Regions from separate parts of the Streptomyces sp. NPDC127100 genome, predicted to be linked through region 1. Evidence: riboswitches for the same ligand, from Rfam matches in the RefSeq annotation. Region 1 holds a riboswitch; the other holds the start of a gene.

What was found. Region 1 has a riboswitch for cobalamin ahead of ACFWJB_RS20090 (cobalamin biosynthesis protein). Riboswitches for the same ligand answer to the same signal wherever they lie in the genome.
Region 2: linked by a shared signal. The riboswitch ahead of ACFWJB_RS32050 (energy-coupling factor ABC transporter permease) and the one ahead of ACFWJB_RS20090 (cobalamin biosynthesis protein) in region 1 are both predicted to bind cobalamin.

The regions. Positions count from the first base shown of each region.
Region 1 covers NZ_JBHXFL010000021.1:42,080-56,939, reverse strand. Annotated here, with positions in the region: gene ACFWJB_RS20105 (class II aldolase/adducin family protein) at 1-103, opposite strand, end outside; gene ACFWJB_RS20100 (anion permease) at 352-1,605, shown strand; gene ACFWJB_RS20095 (hypothetical protein) at 1,640-1,861, shown strand; cobalamin riboswitch at 1,999-2,149, shown strand; gene ACFWJB_RS20090 (cobalamin biosynthesis protein) at 2,254-3,219, shown strand; gene ACFWJB_RS20085 (cobyric acid synthase) at 3,216-4,724, shown strand; gene cobN (cobaltochelatase subunit CobN) at 4,721-8,374, shown strand; gene ACFWJB_RS20075 (putative cobaltochelatase) at 8,371-10,386, shown strand; gene cobO (cob(I)yrinic acid a,c-diamide adenosyltransferase) at 10,386-10,994, shown strand; gene ACFWJB_RS20065 (cobyrinate a,c-diamide synthase) at 10,988-12,433, shown strand; gene cobI (precorrin-2 C(20)-methyltransferase) at 12,430-13,179, shown strand; gene ACFWJB_RS20055 (ZIP family metal transporter) at 13,200-13,928, opposite strand; gene cobM (precorrin-4 C(11)-methyltransferase) at 14,024-14,851, shown strand; gene cbiE (precorrin-6y C5,15-methyltransferase (decarboxylating) subunit CbiE) at 14,848-14,860, shown strand, end outside.
Region 2 covers NZ_JBHXFL010000056.1:16,775-31,634, reverse strand. Annotated here, with positions in the region: gene ACFWJB_RS32065 (FAD-binding and (Fe-S)-binding domain-containing protein) at 1-108, shown strand, start outside; gene ACFWJB_RS32060 (chloride channel protein) at 355-1,821, shown strand; gene ACFWJB_RS32055 (potassium channel family protein) at 1,818-2,399, shown strand; cobalamin riboswitch at 2,521-2,705, shown strand; gene ACFWJB_RS32050 (energy-coupling factor ABC transporter permease) at 2,735-3,430, shown strand; gene ACFWJB_RS32045 (energy-coupling factor ABC transporter substrate-binding protein) at 3,427-3,768, shown strand; gene cbiQ (cobalt ECF transporter T component CbiQ) at 3,769-4,518, shown strand; gene ACFWJB_RS32035 (energy-coupling factor ABC transporter ATP-binding protein) at 4,515-5,363, shown strand; gene ACFWJB_RS32030 (MFS transporter) at 5,379-6,995, opposite strand; gene ACFWJB_RS32025 (TetR/AcrR family transcriptional regulator) at 7,245-7,901, opposite strand; gene ACFWJB_RS32020 (hypothetical protein) at 7,996-9,546, opposite strand; gene ACFWJB_RS32015 (GTPase-associated protein 1-related protein) at 9,553-12,075, opposite strand; gene ACFWJB_RS32010 (hypothetical protein) at 12,072-13,262, opposite strand; gene ACFWJB_RS32005 (Hsp70 family protein) at 13,262-14,860, opposite strand, start outside.

The DNA.
Region 1 (14,860 bases):
TGCCTGAGGTGCCGACCACCAGCCCGTCGGAGACCGTCCGCCGGGCCGTCGCGACGAGTGCCTCCCACGCCTCGGACTCCTCCGCGGACACCTCTCCGGCCATCGACTCCGTCACAGTCCACGCCTCCCGTCGGGCGTCCCGCACGCCCCTCGCCGCGCCGTGGTCCGGCGCCTCGCGGCGATCCTGCCAGGCATGTCTCCGGAGAGCGTCGGCGCGGGTACGCAGCGCAGGCGTTCACGGAGGTCACGACCCCGTTTCCGGTCACCATGACGCCCGGTCCAGTTCATCTTCCGTTCACTCTGGTTACCTACGTTCGACGCGCCAATGACCTCGAACGATTGCCTGGGTAAATGGAAAGCTTCTCGCTGATCCTCGCGATTGTGGTGGTAACCGCACTCGCGTTCGATTTCACGAACGGTTTCCACGACACCGCGAACGCGATGGCAACGACCATTTCGACCGGTGCACTCAAACCCAAGGTCGCGGTGGCCATGTCCGCCGTGCTGAACCTTGTGGGCGCCTTCCTCTCGGTGGAGGTCGCCAACACGATCTCCAAGGGTCTCGTCGACGAGACCGGCATCCGTCCCGAGGTCATCTTCGCCGCGTTGGTCGGCGCGATCCTCTGGAACCTGCTGACCTGGCTGGTCGGACTGCCGTCCAGCTCCTCGCACGCCCTGATGGGCGGCCTGATCGGCGCCGCCGTCGCCTCGGCGGGCATCGGCGCCGTCCACGGCGACGTCCTCGTCACCAAGGTGCTCCTGCCGGCCGTCGCCGCCCCGATCGTCGCGGGCGTCGCGGCGATGCTCGCCTCCCGGCTGACGTACTCGCTCGGCCGCAAGGCCGACGGCAGGGCCGCGGAGAAGGGCTACCGCGCCGGGCAGATCGCCTCGGCCGGCCTGGTCTCGCTCGCCCACGGCACCAACGACGCCCAGAAGACGATGGGCATCATCACCCTCGCCCTGATCGCGGGCGGTTCCCTCGCCCCCGGCTCGAACCCGCCCGTGTGGGTCATCCTGTCCGCGGGCCTGGCCATCGCGCTCGGCACCTACCTGGGCGGCTGGCGCATCATCCGCACCATGGGCAAGGGCCTGACCGACCTCCAGCCGCAGCAGGGCTTCGCCGCCCAGACCAGCGCCGCCACGGTCATCCTGGCCTCCTCCCACCTCGGCTTCTCCCTCTCCACCACGCACTCGGTCTCCGGTGCGGTCATGGGCGCGGGCCTCGGCCGCAGGGGCGGCGTGGTGCGCTGGTCGACGGCCACCCGCATGTTCGTCGCGTGGGGCCTCACCCTGCCGGCCGCGGCCCTGGTCGCCGCGCTCGCCGAGTGGGTCTGCGGCTTCGGCGACTGGGGCACGGCGCTCGTCGCGGCCTTCCTCGTCGCCTCCAGCTTCGCGATCTGGCGAATCTCCCGGCGCGAGGTCGTCGACCACACCAACGTCAACGGCGGCGACGAGCCGGAGCCCGAGCCGGCCGGCGTGGTGACCACGGCGATCGCCGCCGTCGTCCCGCCGCCCGCGGGCGCCGCGCCCGACGTCCTCGCGGCGTCCTTCCCGGCCCAGGCCGGCACCGACTCCAAGGCCCCGTCGGCCGCCACCACCGTCTGAGCCCGCGTCCCGGGTACGAAGGAAGAGAACCACCATGTCTATCGACTGGGCAGCCCTCGGCTCCGTCTTCGGGGTCAGTCTCGTGGCCACCGTCGCTCTGGTGGCCCTGTTCACCCTCGGCATCGTCGGCCTCTCCCGCCAGGAGCGGGCCGCCGCCCGGGGCGGGTCCGCGGCGCTCGCGGTCACCGGCGCCTACGCGTGCTTCGCGGCCTGCGCGGCTGCGGTGGCGTACGGGATCTATCTGATCGTCGCCTGACCACAGGGCGCACACCGTGCGCGGGGCGCGGGGCGGACTCCACCGTCCCGCGCCCCGCGCTTTTCGCATGCCGGCGCACACCGCCCGCGTGTGGGCTCTCGCACACTCCCCCGGCGCAGGTCAACAGCAAGTTGACGGGTGTTCGCGGGCCGTGGTGGACTGCCGGAGCCATTACGGCGGCAGGAGAGGAAGCCGGTGCGAGTCCGGCGCGGTCCCGCCACTGTCACCGGGGCAGTACGCAGGTACGGCCCCGGGAGCCAGGAACTCTCACCGCCGATTTCGTCGAACCAGGGCGTGGACACCCTGAGTGAGGACATATCGCCATGCGCGGCTGCCGTTCCGGGCTCACCAGCGACACACTTCCGCTTCCCCTTCCCGCGGCCGGCTGAGCCGTGCGCGCCGAACGCGTCTTCGCGTACGGCGCCGCCGCCGGCCTCCTCGGCGACCTCCTCCTCGGCGATCCGCGCCGTGGACACCCGGTCGCCGTGTTCGGCCGTGCCGCCGGCGCCGTGGAACGGGTGCTGTGGCGTGACCACCGGGGCTGGGGCGCGCTGCACACCGCCGTGTGCGCCGGTGGCGCCGTCGCCCTGGGGGCCGCCGCCGAACGCGCCGTCCGCCGCTCCCCCGCCGCCTCCGTCGCGCTGACCGGCGCCGCCACCTGGGCCGTCGTGGGCGGGACCTCGCTGGCCCGGGAGGCCCGCGCCGTCGGCCGGGCGCTGGAGGCCGGGGACGTCGAGGCGGCCCGGGCCCGGTTGCCGCACCTGTGCGGACGGGACCCGCAGGCGCTGGACGCCGACGGGATCGCCCGGGCCGTCGTGGAGTCCGTCGCCGAGAACACCTCCGACGCGGTCGTGGGCGCCCTGGTGTGGGGCGCGCTCGGCGGAGTGCCGGGGCTGCTCGGCTTCCGGGCCGTGAACACCCTGGACGCCATGGTCGGCCACCGGTCCCCCCGCTACCGGCGGTACGGCTGGGCCTCGGCCCGGCTCGACGACCTCGCGGGCTGGCCGGGCGCCCGCCTGACCGCCGTACTGACCACCGCGGCCGGCGGCAGCCCCGCGGGGGCCGTACGGGCCTGGCGGGCCGACGCCGCACAGCACCCGAGCCCCAACGCCGGGCCCGTGGAGGCGTCCTTCGCGGGGGCCCTGGGCGTGCGGCTCGGCGGGACCCTGTCGTACGGCGGGCGGGTGGAGCACCGGCCCGTCCTCAACGGGGCGGCCGGTCGCGCCGTCCGGGCCGGATCCGGTGACATCGAGCGGGCGGTGAGGCTGTCCCGGCGCGTGGGCTGGCTGGCGCTGGGCGTGTGCGCGGGCGCGCGGCTGCTGGTGCGCGGGGCCGGCCGGAAGGGACGTACGTCATGAGCGGTGGCCTCCTCGTCGCCGGCACCACCTCCGACGCCGGCAAGAGCGTCGTCACCGCCGGGATCTGCCGCTGGCTGGTGCGGCAGGGCGTGAAGGTGGCGCCCTTCAAGGCGCAGAACATGTCCCTCAACTCCTTCGTGACCCGTGAGGGCGCCGAGATCGGGCGCGCGCAGGCCATGCAGGCCCAGGCGTGCCGCGTCGAGCCGACCGCGCTGATGAACCCGGTGCTGCTCAAGCCGGGCGGCGAGCGCAGCAGCCAGGTCGTGCTGCTCGGCAAGCCGGTCGGGGAGATGAGCGCCCGCGGCTACCACGGCGGGCGGCAGCGGCAGCTGCTCGGCACGGTGCTCGACTGCCTGGCCGAGCTGCGGGACACGTACGACGCGGTGATCTGCGAGGGAGCGGGCAGCCCGGCCGAGATCAACCTGCGCCGCACCGACATCGTGAACATGGGGATCGCCCGGGGCGCCGGTCTGCCGGTCCTGGTCGTCGGCGACATCGACCGCGGGGGCGTCTTCGCGTCCTTCTTCGGCACGGTGGCCCTGCTGTCGCCCGAGGACCAGGCGCTGGTCGCCGGGTTCCTCGTCAACAAGTTCCGCGGCGACGTGTCGCTGCTGGAGCCCGGCCTCGACATGCTGCACGGCCTCACCGGGCGGCGGACGTACGGCGTCCTGCCCTTCCGGCACGGGCTCGGCATCGACGAGGAGGACGGGCTGCGTGTCTCATTGCGCGGGACGGTGCGGGAGTCCACGGTCGCGCCGCCGGTCGGCGAGGACGTGCTGCGGGTCGCGGTCTGCGCGGTCCCGCTGATGTCCAACTTCACGGACGTGGACGCGCTCGCCGCCGAACCCGGTGTCGTGGTGCGCTTCGTGGACCGGCCGGAGGAGCTGGCCGACGCCGACCTCGTGATCGTGCCGGGGACGCGCGGTACCGTCCGGGCGCTTCAGTGGCTGCGGGAGCGGGGGCTGGCGGACGCGATCGCGCGCCGGGCCGCCGAGGACCGGCCGGTGCTCGGCATCTGCGGCGGGTTCCAGCTCCTCGGCGAGCACATCGAGGACGAGGTCGAGTCCCGCGCCGGGCACGTCGACGGGCTCGGGCTGCTGCCCGTGCGGGTGCGGTTCGCCCGCGAGAAGACCCTCACCCGGCCGGTGGGCGAGGCCCTCGGCGAGCGCGTCGAGGGGTACGAGATCCACCACGGGGTCGCCGAGGTGACGGGTGGGACCCCCTTCCTCGACGGCTGCCGGGCCGGCCGGACCTGGGGCACGCACTGGCACGGCTCGCTGGAGTCGGACGGCTTCCGGCGGGCCTTCCTGCGCGAGGTGGCCGCCGCCGCGGGCCGCCGCTTCGTGCCGGCCCCCGGCACCTCGTTCGCCGCGCTGCGCGAGGAGCAGCTCGACCGGCTCGGCGACCTGATCGAACAGCACGCGGACACGGACGCGCTGTGGCGGCTCATCGAGTCCGGCGCGCCGCAAGGACTGCCCTTCATTCCACCGGGAGCGCCCGCATGAGCACAGTGTTGTTGTTGTCGACCGCCGACACGGACCTGCTGGCGGCCCGCGCGTCGGACGCCGCCTACCGGATCGGCAACCCGACCGGGGTCGACGTCCGGGAGGACCTGCCGGCCCTCGTCGAGGGCGCCGACGTCGCCGTCGTACGCCTGCTGGGCGGCAAGCGCGCCTGGGAGGACGGGCTCGCCGCGCTGAAGGCCGCGGGCGTCCCGACCGTGCTGCTCGGCGGCGAGTCCGTGCCGGACGCGGAGCTGATGGCGGAGTCGTCGGTGCCGGCCGGGGTCGTGGCGGAGGCGCTGCGCTACCTGGTCGAGGGCGGCCCCGCCAACCTCACCCAGCTCGCCCGGTTCCTGTCGGACACGGTACTGCTGACCGGCGAGGGCTTCGACGAGCCGCGGAAGATGCCGGAGTACGGCGTCCACGGCTCCCGGGCCGTCCTGGAGGGCCGCCCGACGGTCGGCGTGCTCTTCTACCGCGCCCACCAGCTCAGCGGCAACACCGCCTTCGTGGACACGCTGTGCGACGCGATCGAGGCGCGCGGCGCCAACGCGCTGCCCGTGTACTGCGGTTCGCTGCGCGGCGCGGACGCGGGGCTGTACGAGCTGCTGGGCCGGGCCGACGCCCTGGTCGCCACCGTCCTCGCCGCGGGCGGCACGCACGCCTCGCAGGCGTCGGCGGGCGGCGACGAGGAGGCGTGGGACGTCGGCGCGCTGGCCGACCTGGGCGTGCCGGTGCTCCAGGGGCTCTGCCTCACCTCGTCGCGCGCCGCCTGGGAGGCGTCCGACGCGGCGCTCTCCCCGATGGACGCGGCGATGCAGGTGGCGATCCCGGAGTTCGACGGGCGCCTGGTCACCGTGCCGTTCTCCTTCAAGGAGCAGGGGCCCGACGACGTACCCGTCTACGCGGCCGACCCCGAACGGGCCGGGCGGGTCGCCGGGATCGCCGTACGGCACGCGGCCCTCGGGCACAAGCCGAACGCCGACAAGAGGCTCGCGCTGGTCTTCACCGCGTACCCGACCAAGCACTCCCGGGTGGGCAACGCGGTGGGGCTCGACACCCCGGCGTCCGCGGTCCGGGTCCTGGACGCGCTGCGGGACGCGGGGTACTCGCTCACCGACTACCCGTCCGGCGGCGACGAGCTGATCCACCGGCTGATCGAGGCCGGCGGCCACGACGTGGAGTGGCTGACGGAGGACCAGCTCGCCGCCGCCCCCGCGCGGGTGCCGCTGGCCGACTACCGGGCCTGGTTCGAGAAGCTGGACCCGGAGCTGCGGGAGGCGATGCGGGAGGCGTGGGGCGAGCCGCCGGGCTCGCTGTACGTCGACGGGGACGACATCGTGCTGGCCTCCCTCCAGTTCGGGAACGTCGTCGTCATGATCCAGCCGCCGCGCGGCTTCGGGGAGAACCCGATCGCGATCTACCACGACCCCGACATGCCGCCGTCCCACCACTACATGGCGGCCTACCGCTGGCTGGAGCACGGTTTCGGCGCCGACGCGGTCGTGCACATGGGCAAGCACGGCACGATGGAGTGGCTGCCGGGCAAGGGCCTCGGACTGAGCGCCGGCTGCGCGCCGGACGCGGTGCTGGGCGACCTGCCGCTGATCTACCCGTTCATCGTCAACGACCCCGGCGAGGGCACCCAGGCCAAGCGGCGCGGACACGCCACGGTGGTCGACCACCTCGTCCCGCCGATGGCGCGCGCCGACACCTACGGCGACCTGGCCAAGCTGGAGCAGCTGCTCGACGAGTACGCGCTCGTCTCCGACCTGGACCCCGCGAAGGCACCGGCGGTCCGCGCGCAGATCTGGACGCTGGTCAAGGCGGCCGAGCTCCACCACGACCTGCACGTGGACGACCAGCCGGACGACGACGCGTTCGACGAGTTCGTCATGCACATCGACGGCTACCTGTGCGAGATCAAGGACGTGCAGATCCGCGACGGCCTGCACGTCCTCGGCGCGGGTCCGGTCGGCGAGCCGCGCGTCAACCTGGTGCTGGCGGTGCTGCGCGCCTCGCAGGTGTGGGGCGGGCGGGCGAACGCGCTGCCGGGTCTGCGGGCCGCGCTGGCCGCGCACTTCGGGCTGGTGGAGAAGGAGCTGCTGGCCGAGCCGGGCGCTCCGGTGAAGGTGCCGGCGGAGCTGACCGGCCTGGTCGAGGGCCCCTCCCGGTCGGCCGCCGACGCGATCGACCTGCTGGAGCAGCTCTGCCGGCGGTTCGCGGAGGGCATGGAGTCCCGGGACTGGGACGTCGCGGACGTACCGGGTCTGGTGCGGGAGGTGCTGGGTGCCGAACTGCCCGACGCGGTCGCCGTGCTGGAGTTCGCCTGCCGGGAGGTCGTGCCGCGGCTCACCCGGACGACCGACGAGATCGGCCACGTCCTGCACGCGCTGGACGGCGGTTACGTCCCGGCCGGGCCGTCCGGCTCGCCGACCCGCGGCCTGGTCAACGTCCTGCCGACCGGCCGGAACTTCTACTCCGTCGACCCCAAGGCGATTCCCTCCCGGCTGAGCTGGGAGGTCGGGCAGTCCCTCGCGGACTCGCTGCTCCAGCGCTACCTCCAGGACACGGGCGAGTACCCGAAGTCCGTCGGCCTGACGGTGTGGGGCACGTCCGCGATGCGCACCCAGGGCGACGACATCGCCGAGATCCTCGCGCTGCTGGGCTGCCGTCCGGTCTGGGACGACGCCTCGCGCCGGGTCACCGGCTTCGAGGTGATCCCCCCGGCCGAGCTGGGCCGGCCGCGCATCGACGTCACGGTGCGCATCTCCGGCTTCTTCCGGGACGCGTTCCCGCACGTCGTCGGGCTGATCGACGACGCGGTGCGGACGGTGGCGGAGCTGGACGAGCCGGCCGGGGCCAACTACGTGCGGGCGCACGCCGACGAGGACACCGCCGAGCACGGCGACCGGCGCCGGGCCACGGCCCGCGTCTTCGGCTCCAAGCCCGGCGCGTACGGGGCCGGGCTGCTGCCGCTGATCGACGCCCGCAATTGGCGCTCCGACGCGGACCTCGCCGAGGTGTACGCGGTGTGGGGCGGCTACGCCTACGGCCGCGGGCTCGACGGGCGGGCGGCGCGCGGTGACATGGAGACGGCGTTCCGGCGCATCGCGGTGGCGGCGAAGAACGTCGACACCCGCGAGCACGACCTCGTGGACGCCGACGACTACTTCCAGTACCACGGCGGCATGGTCGCCATGGTGCGGCACCTGACGGGCGCCTCTCCCGAGGCGTACGTCGGCGACTCCGCCACGCCCGACCAGGTGAGGACCAGGACGCTCGGCGAGGAGACCCACCGGGTGTTCCGCGCCCGGGTCGTCAACCCGCGCTGGATGGCGGCGATGCGGCGGCACGGCTACAAGGGCGCCTTCGAGATGGCGGCCACCGTGGACTACCTCTTCGGCTACGACGCCACGGCCGGGGTCGTGGACGACTGGATGTACGAGAAGCTCAGCGCCGAGTACGTCTTCGACGCGGAGAACCGGGACTTCATGAGGAAGTCCAACCCCTGGGCACTGCGCGGCATCACCGAGCGGCTGCTGGAGGCCGCCGACCGGGGGCTGTGGGCGGAGCCGGACGCGGAGACGCTGGAGCGGCTGCGCGCCACCTATCTGGAGCTCGAAGGCGACTTGGAGGGCGACGACAAGTGAGTACCCCGTTCCCGTTCACGGCCGTCGTCGGACAGGACGACCTCCGCCTGGCCCTGCTCCTCAACGCCGTGAGCCCGGCCGTCGGCGGTGTGCTCGTGCGTGGTGAGAAGGGCACCGCCAAGTCCACGGCGGTGCGCGCCCTGTCCGCGCTGATGCCGGAGGTGGACGTCGTCTCCGGGTGCCGGTTCTCCTGCGACCCGGACTCCCCCGACCCCGCCTGCCCGGACGGACCGCACGCGCCGGGGGCCCGCGAGTCCCGGCCGGCGCGGATGGTCGAGCTGCCCGTCGGCGCCTCCGAGGACCGGCTGGTCGGTGCCCTGGACATCGAGCGGGCCCTGTCGGAGGGCGTGAAGGCCTTCGAGCCGGGCCTGCTGGCCGACGCGCACCGCGGGATCCTCTACGTCGACGAGGTCAACCTCCTCCACGACCACCTGGTCGACCTGCTGCTGGACGCCGCCGCGATGGGCGCCTCGTACGTGGAGCGCGAGGGGGTGTCCGTGCGGCACGCCTCGAAGTTCCTGCTCGTCGGCACGATGAACCCCGAGGAGGGCGAGCTGCGGCCGCAGTTGCTCGACCGGTTCGGGCTCACCGTCGAGGTCGCCGCCTCGCGCGAGCCCGACCTGCGGGTGGAGGTCGTGCGGCGCAGGCTGGCGTACGACGACGACCCGGCCGGTTTCGCCGCCCGGTGGGCCGGCGAGGAGGCCGCCGTGCGGCGGCGCATCGTGGCCGCCCGCGAGCTGCTGCCGTCGGTGCGGCTGGGCGACGGGGCGCTGCGGCAGATCGCGGCGACCTGTGCCGCCTTCGAGGTGGACGGCATGCGCGCCGACATCGTGATGGCGCGTACGGCGACCGCGCTGGCCGCGTGGGCCGGGCGGACCGACGTGCTGGCGGAGGACGTCCGGCAGGCCGCGCTGCTGGCCCTCCCCCACCGGCGGCGGCGCAACCCCTTCGACGCTCCGGGGCTGGACGAGGACAAGCTCGACGAGACCCTGGAGGAGTTCGGCGGGCAGGACCAGGGCGACGGCGACGACGATCCGGACGATCCGGGTCCCGGCGGCGGCCCCGGCGGACAGCCGGAGCCCGACGACGGGCCCGGGGGCGACGGCGACACCGCCGCGCGTCCCGAGGCCGGGGAGGGCGGGGAGGGCGGGGAGCCGCAACCCTCGTCCGGCGGCGTCGGCGAGCAGTCGCCCGTGCGGGCCGCCGAGCCGTTCCGCGCGCGCGTGCTGAGCGTGCCCGGGCTCGGAGAGGGTGCCGCCGGGCGGCGCTCGCGGGCGCGGACCGAGCACGGGCGGACCACCGGGGCCCGGCGTCCCCGGGGCGCGCTGACCAAGCTGCACCTGGCGGCCACCGTGCAGGCGGCCGCCCCGCACCAGCGGGCGCGGGGGCGCAGCGGGCCCGGGCTGGTGGTGCGCCGGGACGATCTGCGGCAGGCGGCCCGTGAGGGGCGCGAGGGCAATCTCGTGCTGTTCGTCGTGGACGCGTCCGGGTCGATGGCGGCGCGGCAGCGGATGGGCGCGGTGAAGGGTGCCGTGCTGTCGCTGCTGCTGGACGCCTACCAGCGGCGGGACAAGGTGGGGCTGGTGACCTTCCGGGGGTCGGCGGCCGATGTGGCGCTGCCGCCGACGTCGTCGGTGGACGCGGCCGCCGCCCGGCTGGAGTCGCTGCCGACCGGGGGCCGTACGCCGCTCGCGGCCGGGCTGCTGAAGGCGCACGAGGTGCTGCGGGTGGAGCGGCTGCGGGACCCGGCGCGACGGGCGCTGGTCGTGGTGGTGACGGACGGGCGGGCGACCGGTGGCCCCGAGCCCGTGGCGCTGGCCTCGCGGGCCGCGCGGCTGTTCGCGGCGGAGGGCGTCGCCTCCGTGGTCGTGGACTGCGAGTCGGGGCCGGTGCGGCTCGGGCTCGCCGGGCGGCTCGCGGGTGACCTGGGCGGTACGGCGGTGACGCTCGACGAGCTGCGGGCGGACTCCATCGCCGGTTTGGTGAAGGACGTGCAGAGGAGGGCCGCGTAATGCCGAAGGGGCAGCCGAGTGTGGTGCCGGACGACGGACTGACGACGCGTCAGCGGCGCAACCGTCCGCTGGTCGTCGTGCACACGGGCGTGGGGAAGGGCAAGTCGACCGCCGCCTTCGGGCTGGCGCTGCGGGCCTGGAACCAGGGGTGGCCGATCGGGGTGTTCCAGTTCGTCAAGTCGGCGAAGTGGAAGGTCGGCGAGGAGAACGCGCTGCGGGTGCTCGGCGCCAGCGGTGAGGGCGGGTCCGTCGACTGGCACAAGATGGGCGAGGGCTGGTCCTGGGTCCAGCGGGACATCCAGGGCGACAACTCGACCAACGAGGAGAAGGCCCGGGAGGGCTGGGAGCAGGTCAAGCGCGACCTCGCCGCCGAGACGTACCGGCTGTACGTGCTGGACGAGTTCGCCTACCCGATGCACTGGGGGTGGGTCGACACCGACGAGGTCGTGTCCGTGCTGCGCGACCGGCCCGGGACCCAGCACGTGGTGATCACCGGGCGGAACGCGCCGGAGCCGCTGGTGGAGTTCGCCGACCTCGTCACCGACATGTCCAAGGTCAAGCACCCGATGGACACGGGACAGAAGGGGCAGAGGGGCATCGAGTGGTGACCTCCGCCGTTCCCCGGCTGGTCGTCGCCGCGCCCTCCTCGGGCAGCGGCAAGACCACCGTCGCCACCGGCCTGATGGCCGCGCTCGCCGCGCGGGGGCTCGCCGTGTCCCCGCACAAGGTGGGGCCGGACTACATCGATCCCGGGTACCACGCGCTCGCCACCGGGCGGGTGGGGCGGAACCTCGACGCGTACCTGTGCGGGCCGGAGCTGGTCGGGCCGCTGTTCGCGCACGGTGCGCGGGGCTGTGACATCGCCGTGGTCGAGGGCGTCATGGGGCTGTACGACGGGGCGGCGGGCGAGGGGGAGCTGGCGTCCACCGCGCAGGTGGCGAAGCTGCTGCGGGCGCCGGTGGTGCTGGTCGTGGACGCGTCGTCGCAGTCGCGGTCGGTGGCGGCGCTGGTGCACGGGTTCGTGTCCTTCGATCCGGAGGTGCGGATCGGGGGCGTGATCCTCAACAAGGTCGGCTCGGACCGGCACGAGGCGTTGCTGCGGGAGGCGCTGGACTCCGTCGGGGTGCCGGTGCTGGGGGTGCTGCGGCGGGCGCCGCAGGTGGATGTGCCGTCCCGGCATCTGGGGCTGGTGCCGGTCGCCGAGCGGGGTGCCTCGGCCGTCGAGGCCGTCGCCGCGATGGCCGCGCAGGTCGCCGGCGGCTGTGATCTGGAGGCGCTGGTCGGACTGGCGCGTGGTGCGGGTGCGTTGGCGGGTGCGGCCTGGGACGCGGCTGAGGCCCTGGCCTCCTCGCCCCCGCCGCCCCTTCCCGTCCCGTCCCCCGGGGCCACCGCCCCCGGACCCCCGCTTCGGCCCGGACGGTCTCGTCCTCGAACGCCGGACGGGCTGAAGCGCGTCGCCGTCGCCGGTGGGGCCGCGTTCACGTTCTCCTATGCCGAGCACTCCGAGCTGCTCGCCGCCGCCGGGGCCGAGGTCGTCACGTTCGATCCGCTGCGGGACGAGGAGCTGCCCGAGGGGACCGGCGGACTGGTGATCGGGGGCGGGTTCCCGGAGGTGTACGCCTCCGAGCTGTCCGCCAACGAGGCGTTGCGCGAGAGCGTCGCCGAGCTGGTGCTGAGCGGGGCTCCCGTCGCCGCCGAGTGCGCGGGGCTGCTGTACCTGTGCCGGGAGCTGGACGGGCTGCCCATGTGCGGGGTGCTGGACGCCTCCGGGCGGATGTCGGAGCGACTGACGCTGGGGTACCGGGACGCCGTGGCCGTGAGCGACGGCGTGCTGGCCGCCGCGGGGACGCGGATGCGGGGGCACGAGTTCCACCGGACGGTCGTGGAGCCGGGGGCCGGGGCGGCGCCGGCGTGGGGGATGCGGGCGCCGGAGCGGCGCGTCGAGGGATTTGTGGAGCACGGTGTGCACGCGAGCTATCTGCACACGCACTGGGCGTCCGAGCCCGGTGTCGCCCGTCGGTTCGTGGAGAGGTGCCGGACGTCATGAGCAGCAGGCTGATCGGGGTGGGTGTCGGGCCCGGGGACCCGGAGCTGGTGACCGTCAAGGGCGTGAACGCGCTGCGCGCCGCCGAGGTCGTCGTCGTTCCCGTGATGGCCGCACCCGACGGAGGGGACGGCGGTGAACCGGGCCGCGCCGAGGCGACCGTGCTGCACTACGTGGGCGCCGGGAAGGTCGTCCGGGTCGTGTTCGCGCTGAACGAGCGCGCCGACCGGGGCCGCCGGGAGGCGGCGTGGGACGCGGCCGGTGAGCGGGTGGCCGGGCTGCTGCGGGAGCACGGGTCCGTCGCCTTCGCGACCATCGGCGACCCCAACGTGTACTCGACGTTCACGTATCTCGCGCAGACCGTCGGCGAGCTCGTGCCGGGCACCGTCGTGGAGACCGTGCCGGGCATCACCGCGATGCAGGACCTCGCCGCCCGGTCGGGTGCCGTGCTGACGGAGGGCACCGAGCCGCTGACGCTGGTGCCGGTGACCGCCGGGGCCGCGGTGCTCAAGGACGCGCTGAACGGGCCGGGGACGGTCGTCGCCTACAAGTTCGGCCGGCAGGCGGCCGAGGTCGCCGAGGCGCTGCGGGAGACCGGGCGGCTCGACGACGCCGTGTGGGGCTCGGCGCTGGGCCTGCCGGAGGAGTCCGTACGGCCGGCCGCGGAACTGGACGGGGCGCCGCTGCCCTATCTGTCCACGCTCATCGCCCCGGCACGGCGCGGGGGCGGGCGGGGCGGCAAGCTGTGAGCCGTCCCGGGTCCGGGCCGTCACTCGGCGAGGCCCACCACCAGCCAGATGAACGCGGCGCCCGCGACGGTGCACAGCAGGGTCGACCGGGCGGGGTGCTCGTGGTGGGCCTCGGGCAGGATCTCGGCGGCGGCGAGATAGAGCAGTACGCCGCCGAAGAGACCCAGATAGGCGCCCAGCACGCCCTGCGGGATCGTGAAGAAGAGCGTGGAGGCCGCGCCGGCGACCGGGGCCACGGCGTCGGCGACGAGCATGGCGACGGCCCGGCGGCGGGCGTTGCCGTACAGACTGGTGAGCGTGTAGGTGTTGAAGCCGTCCGCGAAGTCGTGGGCGATCACGGCCAGGGCGACCGCCGCGCCCATCCCGCCGCCGACCTGGAACGCGGCACCGATCGCCACGCCGTCCATCGCGCTGTGCCCCACCATCGCGGCGGCGGCCGTCAGGCCCACCTCGGGCGTGCGGTGGCCGTGCTCCTCGGCGCCGTGCGCGGCGCGGCGGGCTGCCAGCAGGCGCTCCACCAGGTGGGCGAGCAGGAATCCGGCGACGAACAGCAGCAGTGCCGCCGGCACGCCGAACACCTCCCGGCCCGCCGCCCGGAGCGCCTCCGGCAGCAGGTCGAGTCCGACCACGCCCAGCATCAGGCCGCCGGCCAGGCCCAGGACCAGGTGGCGCCGGTCGGTCACGCGCTGTGCCGTCCAGCCCCCGGCCAGCGTCATCAGGAACGCGCCGAGCGCGACGAGGACCGCCATGGGCCCTTGGTATCCGATCACCCCGCGCTCACGCGCGTCCGACAGCAGCAACCGCAGTAAATATGCGCAGGAGAGGACCGATTCCCATGGACCCCATGGCTCCCACCGCAGGTACCGGTACCGGCAAGGTGACCTTCGTCGGTGCCGGTCCCGGCGCCGCCGATCTGCTGACGTTCCGCGCCGCCCGCGCCATCGCCGAGGCCGACGTCGTGATCTGGGCGGCGAGCCTGGTCCAGGCGGAGGTCCTCCAGCACGCGCGCGAGGACGCCGAGGTCCTGGACTCGGCGACGATGTCGCTGGAGGACGTCGTCGCCGTGTACCGGCGGGCCCTCGAGCAAGGGCTGCGCGTGGCCCGCATCCACTCCGGCGACCCGGCCCTGTGGGGCGGTACGCAGGAGCAGCTCGACCGGTGCGCGGAGATCGGCATCGCGACCGAGGTCGTGCCGGGCGTCTCCGCCTTCTCGGCGGTCGCGGCGCTCGCGCGGCGGGAGCTGACCATCCCGGAGGTCGCGCAGTCCGTCGTCCTCACCCGGCTCGGCGGCGGCAAGACGCCGATGCCGCCCGGGGAGGAGGTCCGGGAGTTCGCGAAGCACGGCACGACCATGGCGGTGTTCCTGTCGGCGGCGCGCAGCGGACAGCTGGTGCGGGAGCTGCTGGAGGGCGGCTACCCGACCGAGACGCCGGTCGTCGTCGCCTACCAGGCGACCTGGCCGGAGGAGCTGGTCGTGAAGTGCACGATCGGCACGCTGGAGGAGACCGTCAAGGAGCACAGGCTCTGGAAGCACACCCTGTTCCTGGTCGGTCCGGCACTCGACGCGCACGGCACCCGGTCGCACCTGTACCACCCGGGGCACTTCCACGGCTACCGCAGGGCCGACCCCGAGGCCCGCAGGGAGCTGCGCGCGCGGGGTGCGAGCACGTGATCACGGTGG
Region 2 (14,860 bases), on a different contig from region 1:
CGCCCCGCACCGCCCGGCCGCCGGGCGCGGGCGCTGGCCCTCGCGGTCACCGGACTGGCCGCCGCCGGCACGGCGACCGTGCTGGCCCGCCGGCTGCTGCGCCGCTGAACGCCACCGCGCCGTCGCCCGGAGAGACGCGGGCCCTCCCCCGGCGCCGCGCGCACCCACGTCCGGCGGCCCGCCGGACGTGTGACCGGAAGCGGGCGGTGGCGTGGCGCCCGGGGCGGCGGCGACCCGGAGGGCGGTGCGTGGCATGCGGGGTGGGGGGCTCTCGCGTTAACTGAAGCGCACACGATGCACACGTACGCGCGACGGGCCGCCGGTCCGCGCCGGGAGGTGGGCGGACCATGCTTCATGGGGAGGGCCCGTGACGACACAGCCCCTGCCGCCGCCCGCCGGGCCCGTGCCGGGACCGCGCCGGACGGCCCCGTGACGGCGCCGGAGGGACGGGCCGCCGCACCGGAGAACGCCGCCCCGGACCGGGCCGAGCAGTCCCTGCGCGACACCCTGCTCAGCCCCGGCTACCTGCTGCTGTTGCTGCTGTGCGTGCTGATCGGCATTCCCATCGCGCTGGCCTGCTTCTTCTTCGTCGGCCTCCAGCACGAGCTCCAGCACTGGGTGTGGACCTCGCTGCCGAAGGCCGCCGGGTACGCCACCCCGCCCTGGTGGTGGCCGCTGCCCGCGCTGGTGCTGGCGGGGCTGATCCTGGCGCCGATCGTGACCCGGATGCCGGGCGGCGGAGGGCACGTGCCGGTGAACGGCCTGGGCCAGGCGCCGGTCGGGCCGGAGGCGCTGCCCGGTGCCGTCCTGGCCGCGCTGGCCACCCTGCCGCTCGGTGTGGTCCTGGGCCCCGAGGCGCCCCTGATGGCCGTGGGCAGCGGTCTCGCCCTGCTCGCGGTGCGACGGGCCGGTGCGCGCGCGGATCCGAAGGCGGGCGCGATCCTGGCGACGGCCGGCTCCACCGCCGCGATCTCCACCATCCTCGGCGGCCCGGTGGCGGCTGCCGTCCTGCTCCTGGAGGGCGCCGGGCTGGCCGGCACCCGGATGGTCGCCCTGCTGCTGCCCTGCCTGCTGGCCAGCGCGACGGGCGCCCTGGTCTTCACCGGCTTCGGGCAGTGGACCGGCCTGACCATCGGCGCTCTGTCGCTGCCCGACGTGCCGCCGAGCACCGCCCCCGACGCCGGTGACTTCCTGTGGGGCATCCCGACGGCGGCGCTGATCGCGGTCCTGGTCACCCTGGCCCGCGCGCTCGGCCGCCGCACCAGGGCCTGGACGGAGCACCGCACAGCCGTCCGCACCGTCCTGTGCGCCACGGCGGTCGGCGTCTGCATCACCGCGTACGCCCTGATCACCGGCCGTTCGCCGGCGGAGGCGGCGCTGTCCGGGCAGGCCGCCCTCGCCCAGCTCGCCGCGCATCCGCACGCCTGGTCCGTGGGCGCGCTGGTCGCGCTCGTCGCGTGCAAGGGACTGGCGTGGGGCATCGCGCTGGGCAGTCTGCGCGGGGGTCCGATCTTCCCCTCCCTGCTGCTGGGCGCGGCCACGGCCATGGCCTGCTCCGGCCTGCCCGGCTTCGGCGTGACCCCGGCCCTCGCCCTCGGCATGCCCGCCGCCATGGCCGCGGTGACGGGGCTGCCACTGGCCAGTTCGGTGCTCGCGGTACTGCTGATGGGCGCGGACGCGCACGAACAGATGCCGCTGATCGTCATTTCGTCGGTGGTCGCCTTCGTCGTCGCCCAGGCGGTCCGCCGCAGCCCCCCGGAGCCCGGACCGGCGGAAGGGGCGGGAGCGGAGGCGCGTTCCGGCCCGGGGCCGGACCGGTGACCGGCCGCGGGGGCACCGGGCGGGCGGACCGGGCCGGGTCCGGCGTCTCCTGGCGTTCGGCGCGCCCCTGGCTGACGAGGGGCGGAGCGGTCGTGTGCCTCGTCGCCGCCTACTTCCTGCTGCCCCTCGACCGGCTGGGCCCCCGTCACCCGGTGTCGAGCTGGCTTCTGTTCGCCGTGGGCCTGGCGGCCGTGGCCGTACTGCTGCTGCGGCAGATCCGCCACGTCCTCACCGGCCGCACGGACACCCACCCCGGCGTGGCCATCTCCCTGCTGATCCTGCTGTCCGTGCACGTCTTCGCCGCGGCCTACTACCTCCTGGCCAAGCAGCCCGGTGCGTTCGACGGGCTGCACACCCGGGTCGACTCCCTGTACTTCACCGTCGTCACCCTGGCCACCGTCGGGTACGGGGACATCACCCCGCACAGCCAGACGGCGCGGCTCGTGACGATCCTGCAGATCGTCTACAGCTTCGTCTTCCTCACCGCCGCGGGGACGGCGCTGGGCCAGCAGCTGCGTTCCCGGGTGGTCCGGGACACCGACGGCGGCGCCCCCGACGGCAGGGGCACCTCGGGCTGAGATCTTCGACACGCCGGGCGGGGGCGCGCGGCCCCGTACGACGCAGTGCCGGCGCGGAAGTCCCCGCGGCCCCCGGTGCCGGCCGCCGGGAGGCCCGCTTGTCACCACCCTCGTGGGCGCACTACTGTCGCCACGCCTTGGTGAACGGGAAATCCGGTGAAGTACCGGTGCGGCCCTCGCCACTGTGATCGGGAAGTCCGGCTCCGGCCCTCGCGGGCAGCCACTGGGTCCTTGTGACCCGGGAAGGCGGAGTTCGGGCGGTGGTACCCGTCAGCCAGGAGACCGGCCAAGGCGCGTCGTCCATCCACGAGGTGCTGGAGAGGGTCTGCTGAGCCATGCACATAGCCGAGGGCTTTCTGCCTCCGGCGCACGCGATCGCCTGGGGTGTCGCGTCCGCGCCGTTCGTCGTCCACGGAGTACGGTCACTCACCCGTGAGGTCAGGGAGCATCCCGAGAGCACGCTGCTGCTCGGGGCGTCCGGAGCCTTCACGTTCGTGCTGTCGGCCCTGAAACTGCCTTCCGTCACCGGGAGTTGTTCGCACCCCACCGGGACCGGTCTGGGCGCCGTCCTGTTCCGGCCGCCCGTCATGGCGGTCCTGGGCACGATCACCCTGCTCTTCCAGGCACTGCTGCTCGCCCACGGCGGGCTGACCACGCTCGGCGCCAACGCCTTCTCGATGGCGATCGCCGGCCCCTGGGCGGGCTACGGCACCTACCGCCTGCTGCGCCGGTACGGGGCGCCGCTGATGGTCACGGTGTTCTGCGCGGCGTTCGTCGCCGACCTGTCCACCTACTGCGTCACCAGCGTGCAGCTCGCGCTGGCCTTCCCCGACCCGGCGAGCGGGTTCCTGGGCGCGCTCGGCAAGTTCGGATCCATCTTCGCCGTCACACAGGTCCCGCTCGCGGTGAGCGAGGGCCTGCTCACGGTGGTCGTGATGCGGCTCCTGGTGCAGTCCAGCAAGGGAGAGCTGACCCGTCTGGGCGTGCTGCCGGCGAAGGCCGGCGAGCGTGAGGAGGCCGTCGTCCGATGAACCGCAACACGAAGATCAACCTCCTGCTGCTGCTCGCCGTGGCCGCGCTGGCGGTGCTGCCGCTGGCGCTCGGTCTCGGCGACCACAAGGAGGAGCCGTTCACCGGGGCCGACGCCGAGGCGGAGACGGCCATCACGGAGATCGAGCCGGACTACGAGCCGTGGTTCTCGCCGCTGTACGAGCCGCCGTCCGGGGAGATCGAGTCCGCGCTGTTCGCCGCGCAGGCGGCGCTCGGCGCGGGGGTGCTGGCCTACTACTTCGGTCTGCGCCGGGGCCGGCGGCAGGGTGAGGAACGGGCGGCCGCCCGGCAGGACGCGAACGCACCCGAAGGGAACTGAGTGCTGCCGATCGACGCGGCGGCGCACAGCAGCCGGTGGCGCCACCGGCACCCGGTGGACAAGGCGGTGCTCGGGCTGGGTCTGACCGTGCTCGCGATCTCGCTGCCGCCCTGGCCGGGCGCGGCACTGGTCCTGGTCGCGGCGCTGGCGGTGCTGCTCGGCCCGGCGGGTGTGCCCCGGCGGCGGCTGTGGCGGGCGTACCGGGTGCCGCTGGGGTTCTGCGTGACCGGTGCCCTGCCGCTGCTGGTGCGGGTCGGGGGTCCGGGCGGCTTCGTGGGTGCGGCGGACGGCGGCGCGGTGCGTGCCGGGGAGCTGCTGCTGCGCACGTCGGCGGCGTCCCTCGGGGTGCTGCTGTTCGCGTTCACCACGCCGATGTCCGACCTGCTGCCCCGGCTGGTGCGGGCCGGGGTGCCCGCGCCGGTGGTGGACGTGGCGCTGGTGACGTACCGCATGAGTTTCCTGCTGCTGGACTCCGTGCGCCGGATCCGCGAGGCGCAGGCCGCGCGGCTGGGGCACACCACCCGGGCCGCGGCCTGGCGTTCGCTCGGCGGGCTCGGCGCCACGGCGTTCGTGCGGGCCTTCGACCGGGCGACGCGGCTGCAGGCCGGGCTCGCCGGGCGCGGCTACGACGGCACGTTGCGCGTCCTGGTGCCCGAGGCCCGGGTCTCCGTGCCGTTCACGGCGGCGAGCGTCGCGCTGCTGGCGGCGCTGGCCGTGCTCACCTTCGTACTGGAAAGGCCGTTGACGTGAACGAGCCCACCGAACCGGCCCTCGTCGCCCTGCGGGGTGTGTCCTTCGGGTACGAGGAGGGGCCTCAGGTGCTGACCGGCCTGGACTTCGAGGTGCGCGAGGGGCGCGCGCTCGCGCTGCTGGGCCGCAACGGCAGCGGCAAGACGACGCTGATGCGGCTGCTCAGCGGCGGACTGCGGCCGGGCGCCGGGCGGTTGACGGTCGACGGGCGGCCCGTGACGTACGACCGGGCCGGGCTGACCCGGTTGCGGACCACCGTGCAGCTGGTGGTGCAGGACCCGGACGACCAGCTGTTCGCCGCGTCCGTCGCCCAGGACGTGTCGTTCGGGCCGCTGAACCTCGGGCTGCCGGATCCGGAGGTCCGCTCCCGGGTCGGGGAGGCGCTCGCCGCGCTGGACATCGCCGGGCTGGCCGACCGGCCCACGCACCTGCTGTCGTACGGGCAGCGCAAGCGGGCCGCGATCGCCGGCGCGGTCGCGATGCGGCCCCGGGTACTGGTCCTCGACGAGCCGACCGCCGGGCTCGACCCGGACGGGCAGGAGCGGCTGCTCGACACCCTCGACCGGCTGCGGGCGGGCGGCACCACGGTGGTGATGGCGACCCACGACGTGGATCTCGCGCTGCGCTGGTCCGACGACGCCGCCCTGCTCACCCCGTCCGGGGTGCACACCGGCCCCACGGCGCCGACGCTGGCCCGCACCGACCTGCTCGGCCCGGCGGGACTGCGGCTGCCGTGGGGGGTGGCGGCGGCGCGGCTGCTGTGCGCCCGGGGACTGCTGGCGGACCCGGCCGGGGGCCCGCGCACGGCGGAGGAGCTGGCGGCCCTGGCCGGGCCGGCCGACTGACCGCCGCAGCGCCGGTCAGCTCGTGGAGTCGCTGTACTCCGCGTCGCGGGCGGGTGCCGGCTGCTCCTCGGTCCGCCGCTGTGCGCCGCCGCGGCGGCCGGGCAGGACGGCGACGACGATCAGGGTGCCGGCGGCCATGATGATCCCGCCGATCAGGCTGGTCGTGGCCACGCCGTGGGCGAAGGCCTGGTGGACGGCGTCGGCCAGGGCCTGGGCCTGCTGGGGTCCGGCGGAGGGCGTCCTCGCGATCTGCTCGGCGACCGCGAGGCCGCCGCCGACGGAGTCCTGAGCGGTGTGCAGCGCGGCGGCCGGGAGCCGGTCGCCCGCCAGGTCGGCCACTTCGTCGCGGTAGGCGGTGCCGAGCAGGGAGCCCAGGACGGCGATGCCGAGCGAGCCGCCGAGTTCCAGCGCGGTGTCGTTGGCGCCGCCGCCGACGCCCAGTTCGCTCTCCGGGAAGGAGCCCATGATGGTGTCGGTGGCCGGGGAGACGCTGAGGCCGATCGCGAGGCCGAGCAGCAGCATCGGGGCCAGGAAGCCGGAGTACGTCGAGTCCTTGTCGACGAGGACCAGCAGGAAGACGCCTGCGGTGCCGATCACCATGCCGGACCCGATCATGGCCTTGACGCCCAGCTTCGGGGTGAGGTGCCCGGTGACGGCGGCGCCGACGAACACGGCCCCGGCCAGCGGCAGCAGCCGTACGCCGGTCTCCAGAGCGCCGTAGCCGAGGACGAACTGCAGGAACTGCGTGGAGTAGTAGATGGCGCCGTAGGTGCCGAAGAAGAAGAACAGCACGGCGAGCATCGAGCCGCTGAACGGCCGCTGGAGGAACCTGCGCACGTCCAGCATGGGCTGCGGGTGCCGCAGCTCCCAGGCGACGAAGGCCACCAGGCCGGCGCCCGCCACGACGGCCGCGGTGACGGGACCGGCGCCCCAGCCGAAGTGCGGGCCCTCGATGGTCGCGTAGACCAGGCTGCCGACGGAGACGATGGAGAGCAGGCCGCCCACGTAGTCGATGCGGCCCATGCCGGCCGCCCTGGACGGGGGCACGAGGAGCAGCGCGCCGACGACGGCGAGGACCGCGACGGGCACGTTGACCAGGAAGGTCGAGCCCCAGGCGTGGTCGCCGAGCAGCCAGCCGGCGACCAGCGGGCCGACGGCGATGGCGAGTCCGGACGTGGCGGTCCAGGCCGTGATGGCGCGGGCCCGCTCGCCCCTCGGGAAGATCGCGACGAGCAGCGACAGCGTGGCCGGCATGACGACGGCGGCGCCGACGCCCATCACCGCCCGGGCGGTGATGACCAGGCCCGTCTCGTGGACCAGGCTCCCCATCACCGAACCGCCCGCGAAGATCACCAGGCCGGTGACCAGGGCGCCGCGACGGCTGTACTTGTCGCCGATCGCGCCCAGCACCAGCATCAGCGCCGCGTACGGGACGGTGTAGCCGTCGATGACCCACTGGAGGTCGCTGCTGCTCAGGCCCAGGTCGGTGGTCATGGCCGGGGCGGCCACGATCAGGGACGTGTTGGCCATGACGACGATGAGCAGGCTGAGGCACAGCACGATCAGGGCCCACCCGCGCCGTGGGTACGGCCCGGCCATCTTCTCGACGGGTGTGGTGGCCAGTAGGGGCATGAGGGCTCCCGGGTACGAGGGCGACTTAATTGCCCATCGGTGTGCAGACTACTTTCAGGTTAGATTCTTGCCCACCGATGTGCAAACAGTCCTCGGGGTACCCGCTGCCGGCCGGCCCACGCGTCCGCGCACGGTCACTTCACGGCGGCGGCGCCGGTCGAGGGGGTCCGCCGCAGAGGCGGCACGGCACGGCTTCGCCCGCCCCGGCGCTGCTGCCTGGGCGGGGCGGGTGCCTGCGGGGTGGTGGGGTCAGTCGTCGGCCGACGGGTGCGCCGGGACCGTCGGGGCCACCGACTCGACGACCGTGCGGGCCCGGTCCTGCGGCACGCCGGCCGCGACGAGCGAGGCGACGGCGGCCCGGGTGCCGTCGTCCTCCAGCGCGCCCGTGTTGACCTGCTCCAGCAGGGCGACCGTCATCGCCTCCAGCCCGGCGCTCAGCACGGCGGGCGGCAGGTGGGCGGGGAAGGTGCCGTCGCGCTGGCCGCGCTCCAGGATGGCGGTGACCTCGGCGCGGGCCGGTGTGAGGATCTCGGCCACGCGCTCCGCGCCCAGGTCGTGCCGGGCCAGCGCCAGCAGCATCCGGTAGCGGTCGCCGACGGGCCACATCAGCAGCAGGAAGTACGCGAGCGCGCGGTCGGCCGGTTCGGCCGGCCCCGCCCCCTCCCCGGCCGACGCCATCGTGCTCCGCAGCACCTCGGAGGCCTCCTCGGCGAGGGCCTCCAGCAGCGCCGCCCGCCCCGGGAAGTGACCGAAGAGGGTGCGCCGCACGACACCGGCGGCCCGGGCCAGTTCCTCCAGGGTGGTGTCCGGGTTCCGGCCGAGCTCCCGGCGGGCCGTGGCCAGGATGCGCGCGCGGTTGGAGCGCGCGTTGCGTCGCTGCGGCTCACGGGCCACGGGCTTGGACACGGGAGAACCTCGGTGCATCGGTGCGGAGGGACGCGGGTCGGACGGCGGGACGCCCATTCTGGCACGGGGGGCTCCCCCGGCCCGGTCGCCGCCCTCAGTCCCGCAGGCACCAGTCGACGAAGCGGGTGATGCTGCCGTCCACCCGGGCGTCCTCGTCGGCCACCGCCGCCGTGCAGAAGTAGCGGACCTCCTGGAAGTCCAGCTCCATCGCCTGGACCAGAGTGCGCAGGCCGAGGCCCTCGCAGAGCCAGGCGCGGGCGCCGTCGCTGTCGTCGAGGCGGTCGGGCACCAGGCCGTGCCCGGCCAGCAGGTCGGTCTTGCTGATGGCGACGGCCAGCCGCGAGCGCTGCAGCGGGGCGTCCATCGCGGCGATCGCCTGGACCGACCGGCCGAAGACCTCCTCCGGGTCGACCGTCGAGGCGAGGGTGCGGTCCAGCAGTGGTCCCGGCGCGGGTTCCAGCGAGGTCCAGAACGCCTTCACCGACATGGGGTCGAGGACGAAGAGGAAGGTCCGCGCGGCCCGGGCGTAGCGCAGCGCGTCCGTCTCGTCGCGGTCGACGAACCGCTCGCCGGCCGTGTCGAAGAGGTGGACCAGCCGCTCGGAGCGGCCGCTGCCGAGGACGAAGGAGTGCGCCCGGGGCAGCTCCTTCTGGGTGGCCCGGGTGTGGCCCTGCATGCGCAGGACCTCGCGCAGCACCTGGTAGTTGGAGGTCGAGTCCTCGTCGGCGAGCGTGATCGCCGGTCCGCCGTCGGCCGCCGCGTTCTCCAGCGCGAGGAGCATCGCCGCCATCAACTGCGTCTTGCCCGCGGCCCGTCCGCCGATGAGCGGCAGGACCACCTCGGGCATGTGCCCCGCGTCCGTGTTCATCGGCTTCTCGCAGTGCGGGTGCACGCAGTACGCCTGGAGCCGCGCGTCCCTGCTCATCAGCATCAGCAGGGTCGGCATGCGCTGCCCGCACTCGCAGCGGCGCCGGAAGATGCCGTAGGTGCCGGGCCGGATGTCCGCGTGCCGGCGCCGGCAGGTCGCGCGGGGACAGTCGTACGCCGGGTAGGGGACGCGTTCGAAGCAGTGCGGGCAGAGCATCCCGGTGCGCAGCCGCCTCACCCTCAGCACCGCCCGGTCGGCCGCCCGCAGGGTCCCGGCGACCGTCCGCGCCCCGCCCGTCAGCAGGACGAGGACGAGGGCGTGCGCCGCCAGCAGCACGGCGAGCGGCGGCACCGCCAGCACCACGCCCAGGCAGAGGCCCAGGTACAGCGTCACCCCGTACGGCACCGTGAACGCCCGGTGCCGGGACGGGGCCGTGAACTGCCGTGAGGTCACGGCCCGGAAGGAGTCGCCGGCCGTCCTCAGGTACGACCGGCGTTCCAGCGTGAGGAGCTGGCGCAGGTCCCGGTAGCCCGGGCCGAAGAAGTAGTTGCGGTACGCCTTCACCGCCTCGTCCTGCGGACGGTAGGGCGGCATCGTGCGGAACTCGGGGGTGCGCCGGTACAGGACGCCGATCAGCAACCGGACGTGGCCCCACAGGAGTTCCATGGTCAGCGCGAGGCCCCGCAGCAGCACGACGGCCGGGACGACGACCAGGTAGGCCGTGAGCGCGGCGAGGTAGAGCACGGGTATGAGGACCCAGGCGACGATCTCGGCCACCGGACGTCACCGTCCCTTCTTCTCTCGCCGGGGACCCTCGCCCGGCGGGACCTCGTCCGGGGAGCCGCCCCGGCCGCGGCGCAGGGACAGCCGCACCTTCCCGGCCAGCTTCTGCGCACCGCTGCGACGGGCCTCCGCGGCGTCCCGGTAGTGGTCGGCGAGCTGCGGGTGGTGGGGGCGTACCGCGCCCTCCAGCCGTCTGAGGTCGGCGGTCCGCCAGTACGCGGCGGTGTGCCCCCGGATCAGCAGGACGAGGTCCTGCTGGGCCTGGGAGAGCCGCCCGCCGGCCGTGGGCAGCGCGGCCACGGCGGCGACGTGGCCGAGCGTGACGTCGTCGCACCGCTCGGCGCCGATCGCGGCGCGGCGTACGGCCGCCAGGTAGTGCTCCGCCAGGGAGTGGCCGAACTCCGGCAGCTCGTCGCGGAGCCGGCCGGCGTCGACGGGCAGGGCCAGCATGGCCGGCACCAGGCGGTACCGCTTCAGCGCCTGCACCGCCGTCCAGGTGGCGGTGCCCGACACCCGGAACGCGCCGGCGAGCGCGACGGCCTCCCGTTCCGTGCGCAGCGCCCTGTCCAGTTCCAGGACGATGCGCACCCGTTCCCGCGCGGCCGGCGGCAGCCAGGCGGTGCGGCCGGGCGCTGCGAGCTCCGCGCACAGCGCCAGGCAGGCCGACAGCCCCTCCTCGTCGTCGATCCGCTGGTTGACCGCCCGGTCGAGCCACGCGCCGACCGCCTCGTCCACCTGCCCGGCGTCCGCGAGCCGGGCGGCGATCCGCAGGGCCTCCCGGTGGGTCCAGGTCCGTGAGGGGTGCCGCCACAGGCCGCGCAGCAGTTCGGCGTCGGGGGACGTCCGGCCGCGGACCTCGAGGATCGCGAACATGATGTCGACCGTGCGCGAGGGCTCCCGTTCGGCCCGGGCCCGCCAGTGGTACTCCAGGAGCAGCGGGTGGTCCCGGAGGTCCCGTTCCCCGAGCAGTTCGGCGGGGAACTGCGCGAAGAGCTGCTCCTGTCCGTCCCGCCCTTCGAGGGCCTCCTGCACCGCCTCCGCCAGGGCCTCGCGCATCCGCGGCATGCCGGCGACGAGCTCCACCACCTCGCGCCGCAGACCGGGTCCGGGGCTCGCGACGCCGAGCAGGGTGCGGGCCACGGCGAGGGTCTCGCGTTCGACGAGGCCGGGTTCCGGGGCGAGTCGGGCGCCGAGCGCCCACAGCAGGAGCCGCACCCGCTGCCGGGCCGTGGCCGCCTCGCCGCCCAGCAGCCGTTCCCACAGGGCGGTGGCCCGCTCGCGTTCCGCCGGGTCGGTGAGCGGCACCGGCGCGGCCGCGTCCTCGGCGCCGGTCATGTACGCCCGCATCCGGGACTCGTGCAGCTTGCCCTCGATCTCCTGGTGCACGGCCGCGTCGCCGCCGGCCTTCGCCGCGTCGCTGAGCGCCGCCAGCTGCGCGTCGTCCAGGTCGCGGTGCTTGCGGTGCAGATCGGCGGCGACGGCGGCCCGGCGCGGCCCCAGGTGGTCGGCGCCGGCCAGCCAGCCGATCACCGCGCGCACGTCGGCGCCGGTGAGCGCGATGCCGCCCGAGGCCGCCGCGGCGGCGACCGGGGCGTGCCAGTCGGCCGGTCGCTCCTCCCCACCGCGGGTGTAGTCCGCCGTCCAGGACCAGACGGGGCGGACGGAGCCCACCCCGATCCGGGTCAGCAGGGACACCAGGCCGGGGACGGCCACCTCCGGGAAGTGGCCCCGGGAGAAGTCGAAGACGGTGTAGGCGGCCTCGTCGTCCGTGCCGAAGTCGAGCTGCGCCCCGGGCACCGTGCCGATCAGGTGCAGCCGGCTGCGGGCGGGCCGGAAGACGTAGGTGGCGAAGGAGAGGCGGCGGGCCAGCGGGGGCGGCAGCAGGTAGGAGACGGCGGCGAACCAGTGCGCGATCCGGTCGGTCGAGTCGTCGACGACCACGACCGAGCCGTGGTCGGTGAGCGTCGCGAACACGGCGGCCAGCAGGTCCGGCAGCCGCGCCGCGTGCGGGTGGGCGCGGAGGAAGTCGCGGACCGCGCGGGCGTCGAGCGGGCCGCGCGGGGGCGCCGCGAGCACCGGGATCTCGGTGTCCGGGGACGCCGAGCGGGTCCACACCGGCGAGTCCCACAGCTCGATCGCGAGCGCCCCGCCGCCGGCCGCGGGGAAGTCGTCGCTGTGCAGGGCGTGGGCGAAGTAGTTGCCGAAGCGGCGGGCCGAGTCCCGGCCCACGTAGGCCACGCACAGCGCGGTGGCGGTCCGGCCCTGCGGGTCGTACGGCCGGTAGCAGAGGTTGACCGGGCAGCGTGCGAGCAGTTCCGGGGTGTCCGACTCCACCAGGGCGCGCGGTGGTTCGTATCCGGCGAGGGCCTCCACGGCCTGCCGTGTCTCGAGGCTGACCCCCGCGCTGACGGCGTTGAACTGGAACCCGGAGAAGCCGGTGAGGCCGTGCTCGCAGGAGGTGTAGTAGAGCTGCTGGAAGTGCGCCCCGGGGCCGGCCGGCCCGGACGCGGCCCGGCCGGTCATCCGCGTCCCGCCTTCGGTACCGACCCGAACTCGGCGAGCAGCCACAGCAGCGGGTCGGCCACCCGGTAGGGCTGGATGCCGGTGTCGGCGACCCGGGCCTCGGGGGTGGGGTTGCGGCCGAGGGCGGAGACGCCGAAGTAGCGGTAGCGGGAGTAGTGGTTGTCCAGGAGCTGGTCGATCTGGACGCCGTCCCAGTCCTTGAGGAGCCGGCGCACCTCCTCGTGGACGCTGAGGCTGTCGCTCACGTCGAACCGGCCGCCCCGTGGGGCGTAGTCGCGCAGGGGGCTGCCGGCGTCCAGCTGGTGCCAGAAGGCGTCCATCTTGGAGAAGACCACCGCGATCGGCGTGTCGATCTTCTGGGCGGAGCGGCCGCCGCGCGGGGCGAGCAGCAGACCGGTGACCCGGGACAGGACGTTGACGGGCGCGTCGAGTCCCTCGGTGCCCGGCAGCGGCGTGCCCGGCAGGGCGCCGGCCCGGGCGTCGGACATCTGGAGCGGGTCGAGGAGCAGGATGATGCCGTCGGCGCCGGTGAGATAGCGGGTGTTGAGCTCCACGCTCTCCCGGGAGCTGAAGTCCTCGCCGGCGGTGTCGAAGAAGGACAGGACGGTGTGCTGGGGGCGTTCGCCGAGGAAGGTGCGCCGGCCCAGGCTGAACCGGAAGACCAGCGGGTCGACCCGGTTGAGGTTGGTGGAGGCGGTCTGGGTGCCGGGGAACATCTGGTTGTCGCGGTAGAGGCGGTCCTCGTAGTCGGAGCTGTAGCGGCGCATCGTCGCGTCGTCCAGGCCCATCAGGGCGGCCCCGAACGCCTCGCCCACCCTGTTCCTCATCTCGTGCAGCAGCACCGTCATGTAGACGGTCTTGCCGGACGCCTTCGCGCCGACCATGGCGATCAGGCGGTTGTCCACCCGGCCGAACTGGACGGGCAGTTCGGAGTGGCACACCGGGCAGATCCGGTAGGTGGTCTCGCCGTCGCAGCCGGAGCACACGGCGGTCGGTCTGCGGCCGTCGGCGGCGAAGTCCGGGCCGAGGTCGTGGCTCGGGCGCGGGCCACGGCGCTCGTCGAGCACCTGGTCGCGGCGGCGTGGGCACTGTTTCCCCGTGCGGCTGAGGCGGCTGTTGCAGCGGAAGCGGATCTCGCGCGGCGCGAAGTTCTCGTAGCAGTAGGGGCAGGTGAGTCGTCTGGCCATCAGGTCACTCGCAGTCTGTGCAGTGCCGTCGGGCGGATGTCGACGGGCGCGTCGGTGGCGGTGTTGGCGTCCGCGGGGAAGCAGACCAGCCAGGAGGGGCCCCGGGTGGCGGGCAGCGGGAACTCCACGGTCAGCGGGGTGCCGGCGGGCAGCCGCTGCGCGGGCACCTCGTGCAGCACGGTGCCCTCGGCGGTGCTGGTGGGGCGGAAACGGCCGAGGCTGTGGACGATGCGCAGCGCGGGCAGGTCGCAGCCGGTGGCGGAGGTGAAGGCGACCGAGGCGACCCGGCCCCTGAGGCGCCGGCGCACGGTCGGCTCGTACTCCACGACCGGTGCCTCGGCGGGCACCTGGAGGGACGAGGCGCCCTCGCAGTCCGCCACGGGGCCGGTCACGAGGGCCTCGACGGTCAGGGTGACCGCGCCCCGTCCGACGGCCAGGTCGAGACCGCCGTCGTGTTCGTAGACCCGGCGCCGGCAGAGCAGGTCGCCCTCCGCGGGGACGCCGTGGTGCGGTCCCTCGCCCGCGGGTCCCGTCTCGCGGCGCCAGCGGACGCGGGCGCTGAGGGCGCCGTCGGGCCAGGCCCACAGGACGAGGAGGTGGTCGCCGCGGCGCAGGGCCTGGAGCTGCCCGACGGGGACGGCGAGGTGGTCCCCCGGGTCGGTGACGGGCTCGGCGGTGCCCGCCGCCGGGGCGCCGGGGGCGGTGGCCGGGGCGTCCGGGGTCTCCGGGGCTCGGGGGGCGCGCGCGGCCGGTGGCGGCTCGGGCGGCTCGGGGACCGGCGCCGGCTCCGGTGCACGGCGGGGGCCCGGGACGGTGACGGTGGGAGGCTCGGGCACGGGCCCGGCGTCCGGGGCCGGTGGCCGCGGCTGTCGTTGCGGCTGCGGCTGCGGCTGCGGTGGCGTCGGGCCGTCCGGCGGCCGCCGGACGTCCGTGGTGGTCCGTGGGCCGCCGGGAGCGGTCCGGGGTGCGTCGCGGGACACCGCCGGTTCGGGGTCCTCCGGCAGTGGGCGCCGGGGCAGGGGGTCCGGGTCCAGCTCCGGTGGCGGTACGGCGGCGGAGTCCGGGTCCCTCGCGGGAGCGCCGGGGCGGTCCGCGCTCAGGTCCGGGAGAGGGGCGGTGACGCGCTCCGGCACGGGGTACCGGTCGCCGACCCGGCCCGGTCCCGGGGCGGGGCCGTCGACGATGCGCAGGACGGGGAAGTCCCCCAGCGCCAGCAGCCCCCGTACGACGGCCAGTTCGGGCAGGTGGCCGCGGACCGTGAGGCCCTGGGCGGCCGGCAGCGCCTCGATCTCGGCCCGCCGGCCGGGCGCCGCGCACAGGCCGCCGGCCAGCAGGACCGTGTCCACCTCCGGTCCGGGCGCGGTCAGTTGCTCCGCCACGGCGTCCAGCGTCCGCTGCCGCAGGGGCGCCACCGCCCGCTCGAAGCCGGCGCGGTCCAGGGTCAGCCGGTGCCGGCCGCCCGCCGGGTCCTCGACGGTCTCGTCGGCGGAGTCCGAGGCGCCGAGGGCGCGCCGCAGCAGCTCCGCCGCCCGGAGCGGGTCCACCCCGTCCGGCAGCCGCCCGGCGAGGACGCCGGCGAGTGCCGCGTCCCAGTCGTC